Regions from separate parts of the Mesorhizobium sp. P2_B11 genome, predicted to be linked through region 2. Evidence: predicted binding sites of a transcription regulator. Region 2 holds the regulator's gene; the other holds the start of a gene.
The links. The regulator PhoB, encoded in region 2, activates phosphate uptake and scavenging genes when phosphate is short. The targets are predictions, from matches to a motif close to TGTCATNNANCTGTCAT.
Positions count from the first base shown of each region.

Region 1: AC1DYJ_RS20735 (PhoX family protein) is a predicted target of PhoB. The motif match lies at 1,340-1,356, and genes of this name have one in related genera.

Region 1 covers NZ_JBFUDF010000006.1:263,728-266,942, reverse strand. Annotated here, with positions in the region: gene AC1DYJ_RS20735 (PhoX family protein) at 1-1,284, opposite strand, end outside; gene AC1DYJ_RS20730 (hypothetical protein) at 1,401-1,796, opposite strand; gene urtA (urea ABC transporter substrate-binding protein) at 2,109-3,215, shown strand, end outside.
Region 2 covers NZ_JBFUDF010000002.1:698,811-702,025, forward strand. Annotated here, with positions in the region: gene pstB (phosphate ABC transporter ATP-binding protein PstB) at 1-298, shown strand, start outside; gene phoU (phosphate signaling complex protein PhoU) at 340-1,044, shown strand; gene phoB (phosphate regulon transcriptional regulator PhoB) at 1,061-1,750, shown strand; gene AC1DYJ_RS07795 (ROK family protein) at 1,775-3,010, opposite strand.

The DNA.
Region 1 (3,215 bases), on a different contig from region 2:
CGGCGTGGCGCCCAGCGCATCGGCCGCAAAACGCGTCTTCAGCAGCACTTCGGCCTGGTCGGCGAAACCGTTCTCGGCGGTGAGCTTGCCCTGGCCATGCACCAAAGGCAGCCACGTCATCGACCCATCGGCATCGAAGCGGGCGACCGACAGCACGCCGTCGTCGAGCAGATCAGCGCCCGAGGCCGGGTTGGCCTTGTCATAGGCCTTGGCCGAGACGAAGCGGTACATGTATTCGAAATAGTCGTCGTCACCCATATAGACGACGACGCGGCCGTCCTTGTTGAGGACGACGGTCGACGCCTCATGCGACATGCGGCCGAGTGCGGTGCGCTTCACCGGCTTGGACTGCGGGTCGTAGGGATCGATCTCGACCACCCAGTCGAAGCGGTTGGCCTCGTTGGGCTCCTTGTCGAGGTTGAAGCGGTCATGGAAGCGGCCGCGGCCGTAGATGTCGGAACCGTCGAAACCATACCGATCAAGAAGCTCGGCGGTCGGCGCCTTCTTGGGGTCGCCACCAAAGATGTCGGACACGCCTTCCTCGCAGGTCAGCACCGTGCCCCAGGGGGTAAAGCCGCCGCTGCAATTGTAGCTGGTGCCGAGCACTTTCGTGCCGGTCGCGTCGGCTGTGGTCTTCATCAGCGCATGGCCGGCCACCGGCCCGGAAACGGTCATTTCGGTGTTGGCGGTGATGCGACGGTTGAGCGGGCTGTCGGCGACCGTTTCCCACTTGCCGTCCTTCAACTGCACTTCGACGATCGAATGGCCCATTGCGGCCATGCCGAGATCGACCTGCTCCTTGGTCATCGTCTTGCCGGCGTCTTCCTCGGTCGTGCCCGGAAACATCACATTGGGCGAGATGTATTCGTTGTTGACGCAGAGCAGGCCATGGTCGGAATTCACCGTGCCCTTGGGCAGCGGCATGAAGGCGATGTAGTCGCAATTGTAACCGAAGCGCTTTTCCTGCTCGTCGGCTGCGACCTTGTTGCCGTCGAATTCGGCGAGGCCGGCGGCGAGCGGATCGCCCCAGCGCGCGACGATGGTCGTTTCATAGCCTTCGGCGGCGGCGTGGGTTTTGTCGTAGACGCGCTTCAGCTCGGGAAAGCCGAGCGTCGATTGCGCTGCCGCGGCATGCGTTTCGCCGGCAAACAGGGAGCCGACGAAGCTGGCGCCGGCAAGCAGCGCGCCGGAGGCAAGGCTGCCTTTGAGAAGAGACCGGCGCGAGACGCGCTCGGCAATGATGTCGCGGATGACGGGTGAGGATGAAGACGGTGCGTTGGCCATGGTGTCTGCCTCTCAGGGTGGATGTTACGGCGCACCGCTGCCCTAGTCTGCTTCGGCAACATCCGCATGACATGAGAGGAAGGTTTCGCCGCAATCGGGCGCGGCGAGGGCTTTGCTCAGCCCTTGGTGCAGGTCGAGGCGGTGAAGGCGCCGTCGGGCTGCTTCAGGATGATGTCGAACGACGGGGTGGTTTCGCCGTCCAGCGTCGCTTGCGTCATCGAGACGGAATTGCCGCCGGCGGTGTAGCCGCCCAGCGGGCCGAGCCAGGTGATCTCGCCATTGGCGTTCATCTGATAGTTATAGCCTTGCAGCGCGGTGCCGAACGTCACCGGACCGCTATAGACATTGCCCTTGATGGTGATGTCACCGAGGTTGAGGAAGGCGCCGAGCAGATAGACTTCGCAGTGATAGGTGCCGTCCGGCAGCTTGCCGTCGCTGAAGTCGGCGCGCGCGCCGCCGCTCGTTGCCATCAGCAGCAGGATGCCGGAAATGCAGGAGATGCGGGATGTCATCGGCTCACTCGTTTGCGGGGTGAGCTTGCCCCATTTTTGCGCCGTGCCGCAACATTGTTCGTCCTTATGCCGCCGGCGGAGTTCAAAATCTAGGCACTTGTCATATTTGGGCGAAAATTAGGCAAAAGCCTTGTGCGCTGCGCAAATTTCCCTCATCAAATTTTTAACCGGCTGCCTTTGTTTTCTTGAGGATAATATAGTAATCAGCTGATAACGTTAGATTATTCCCCATTTCCGAGAGCCGCCCTTGCGTTTGGCACGGCTGTTGCATTGCTTGTTGCGATGCAATCAACCAGCTGGGGAGACTTCGATATGAGGGGTAATTTCGCGACAATAACAAAAATGTTTTCGGCCGGCGTGGTCGCTGCCGGCCTGTCGATGTCGTCTCCGGCCAAGGCCGCCGAAGACACGATCAAGGTCGGCATTCTGCATTCGCTGTCGGGGACCATGGCGATTTCGGAGACGACGTTGAAAGACGCCATGCTGATGCTCATCGAAGAGCAGAACGCCAAGGGCGGCCTGCTCGGCAAGAAGCTGGAAGCCGTCGTCGTCGATCCGGCCTCGAACTGGCCGCTGTTTGCCGAAAAGGCGCGCGAGCTGATCTCGAAGGACAAGGTCGCCGCCGTGTTCGGCTGCTGGACCTCGGTGTCGCGCAAATCGGTGCTGCCGGTGTTCTCCGAGCTCGACAACATCCTGTTCTATCCCGTCCAGTATGAAGGCGAGGAAAGCGAGCGCAACGTGTTCTACACGGGTGCGGCGCCCAACCAGCAGGCGATCCCCGCCGTCGACTATCTCATGAGCGAGGATGGCGGCTCGGTGAAGCGTTGGGTGCTGGAAGGCACCGACTATGTCTATCCGCGCACCACCAACAAGATCCTCGAGGCCTATCTGAAGGCCAAGGGCGTCGCCGCCGAAGACATCATGGTCAACTATACGCCGTTCGGCTTCTCCGACTGGCAGACCGAAGTCTCGGCGATCAAGAAGTTCGGCTCGGCCGGCAAGAAGACCGCCGTGGTCTCGACCGTCAATGGCGACGCCAACGTGCCCTTCTACAAGGAGCTCGGCAACCAGGGCATCAAGGCCGAGGACATCCCGGTCATGGCCTTCTCGGTCGGCGAGGAAGAACTGGCCGGTCTCGACACCGCGCCGCTGGTCGGCCATCTCGCCGCCTGGAACTACTTTGAGAGCGTCGACACGCCCGAGAACAAGAAGTTCATCGCCGACTGGCACAAGTTCATCAAGAACGACAAGCGTACCACCAACGACCCGATGGAAGCCCACTATATCGGCTTCAACATGTGGGTGAAGGCGGTCGAGAAGGCTGGCACCACCGATCCGGACAAGGTCATCGACGCCATGGTCGGCGTGTCCGTGCCGAACCTCACCGGCGGCTATTCGACGATGATGCCGAACCATCAC
Region 2 (3,215 bases):
GCAGCGCCTGTGCATCGCGCGCGCCATTGCCGTGTCGCCGGAAGTGATCCTGATGGACGAGCCCTGCTCGGCGCTCGACCCGATCGCGACCGCCCGCGTCGAGGAGCTGATCGACGAACTGCGCCAGAACTACACCATCGTCATCGTCACCCACTCGATGCAGCAGGCGGCGCGCGTGTCGCAGCGCACGGCGATGTTCCATCTCGGCTACCTGGTCGAGGAGGGCGCCACCGACAAGATGTTCACCAATCCCGACGACAAGCGCACCCAGGACTACATCACCGGCCGCTTCGGCTGAGCCGTCCAGCGGTTGAATTTTCAGGCACGAGGACCAGGATCATGGGTGAACATACCGTCGCCTCCTTCGATGAAGAACTGGGGCAGATCAGCAAGCTGATCCGCGACATGGGCGATCTCGCCGGCTCGATGGTCAGCGGCTCGACCAAGGCGCTGCTCAATTCGGACAATGCGCTGGCGCAGCGTGTGGTTTCGGACGACGCCATCATGGACGCGCGCCAGCGTGAACTCGACGACCGCGCCATCACGCTGATCGCCAAGCGCCAGCCGATGGCCAACGATCTGCGTGCAGTGGTCGGCTCGATCCGCATGGCCGGCGACCTTGAGCGCATCGGCGACCTGGCCAAGAACATCGCCAAGCGCGTCGGTACCGTCGGTTTGAGCGTCACGCCGCGCGACCTCTCGCATTCCATCGATGCAATGGCGCAGCTGGTGCTGATCCAGGTGCAAGGGGTGGTCGAGGAATATGCTGCCGCGGATGCGGCTGCGCTGGCGAAGCTCAGGAATGACGACGAGCGCATCGACGTCAAATACACGTCGGTGTTTCGTGAACTCTTGACCTACATGATGGAAGACCCGCGCAACATCACCGCCTGCACGCATCTGCTGTTCTGCGCCAAGAATCTGGAGCGCATCGGCGATCATGTCACCAACATCGCTGAAAATGCGTATTATGTGCTAACCGGCCAGCAACTCCCCGCCAATCGCCCGAAGCAGGACGAGACGGCGATGGCCACGTCGGCCTGACAAGGGTGAACTGCTGATGATTGCGCCACGCATCATGGTCGTGGAGGACGAGGAGCCGCTGGGCGTGCTTCTCCGCTACAACCTCGAATCCGAAGGCTACCAGGTCGAAGTGGTGACGCGCGGCGACGAGGCCGAAATCCGGCTGCAGGAAAACGTCCCCGACCTGCTGGTGCTCGACTGGATGGTGCCGGCGGTGTCCGGCATCGAGCTCTGCCGGCGGCTCAGGATGCGGCCGGAAACCGAACGGCTGCCGATCATCATGCTGACCGCGCGCGGCGAGGAGAGCGACCGCGTGCGCGGCCTGTCCACCGGCGCCGACGATTATCTGGTCAAGCCGTTCTCGACGCCGGAATTCATGGCGCGCGTGAAGGCGCTGCTGCGCCGCGCCAAGCCGGAAGTCCTGTCCAGCGTGCTCAAGGTCGGCGACATTGTGCTCGACCGTGAATCGCACCGCGTCTACCGCAAGAAGAGCGAGATCCGGCTCGGGCCGACCGAATTCCGCCTGCTCGAATTCATGATGCGCCACCCCGGCCGGGTGTTCTCGCGCAGCCAGCTGCTCGACAATGTCTGGGGCGAGACGATCTATATCGACGAGCGCACGGTCGACGTTCATGTCGGGCGCCTGCGCAAGGCGGTCAACAATGGCCGCATGCCGGATGTCATCCGCACCATCCGCGGCGCCGGCTACGCTATCCGGGAAGATTAGGCGCGCCGCGCCGTCGCCGGCCTCTCAGGCGACGTGCTTGCCGGTCTTCGCCTGAATCCCCGGCGCAAAAATCTCCTGGTCGACGAAGCCGAGCGCGCGCATGGCGCAGCCTTCGCGGATCAGCGGCAGTTCGTTGGGCTCGGTGTCGAAGGAGATCGACTTCGAGTGCTGGCCGCCGGCGGTCTGGGCGATGGCCTCGCGCAATGCCGGCTCGATCAGATCGAAGGCGGCGGCGCTGACGCCGACCATGGCGACAGGGGCGGGATCGATCAGGGCAAACAGGCTGCCAAGGCCGAAGCCGAGCGCCTCGCCGGCCTTGCGATAGGCCTCGCGCTCCGGGCCATCCGTCTCGCGGGCGCGTGCGGCCAGCGCCCGCATATCGGCATCGCCGACATCGACCGGTTCGGCATCCTCGCTCATCATCTTGGCGCTGCGCCAGATGGCGTAATTGCCGGCATAGGCCTCGACGCAGCCGCGCCGCCCGCAGCGGCAGAGCGCGCCGCCGGGACGGTGGATCATGTGGCCGAACTCGCCGCCGGACGAATGGGTGCCGGTGAACAGCTCGCCCTTGAGCACCAGCCCCATGCCGATGCCGTGCGAGAGCAGGATGGCGATGAAATCGTCGCGGTAGCGCTCGGGTTGGCGCCATTGCAACGCCACCGCCATCATGTTGCAGTCGTTCTCCATGGTGGCCGGAATGCCGAACTCCGCTTCCAATATGTCGGCAAAGCCAATGTCGGTCAGCGGCGTGATCGGCGACCATAGCATGGCGCGCGCATGCGAATCGGTGATGCCCTGGATGCCCATGGCAATGCGCGCGACGCTCTGCACATCGAGGTCGGGATCCTCGAGCCGCCGGCGTACGATTGCCGTACATTCGCCGATCAGCTCGTCGCGCGGCATGGTCAGCGTGTCCAGCCGGCGCTGTTCCTCGGCGACCACCTGGCCGGCATAGTCGATGACGGTGACGGAGAGGAAGTTCAGCGACAGCACCACGGTCATCACCGCCGCTGCCTCCGGGTTGAGGCCAAGGCCGACCTGCGGCCTGCCGCGCTTCAGCGCGCCGGTCTCGCCGGGCTTGCTCTCGGCCAGGATGCCTTCCGCAATCAAATCCGAGGAGATAGCCGATATGGTCGAGTGGCTGAGACCGGTGGTCGCCGCAATCTCGGTCCGCGACGGCTGGCCGGCCCGGCGCACGGCCGAAATCACCATCGCACGGTTGCGACGGCGCAAATCGTCGTGGCGGATTCCAACCGACATCTTTTATCTTCCTCCCGGTCCTCCTCGCGCCTCAATGATAGTGGAGGCATTTGGCGGCACCAGCCAAATATTGGCAGAAGCCGGCCGTGCTGTCATTGTTTATTGCGAGTCTCGAAAAAATTCGTTGAGGCCATCAGATTCCATCAGAATCGATGTTGACAGCGCCCCGCCGTTGGACCAGTATTTTTTCGAGGCTCGAAAAAAT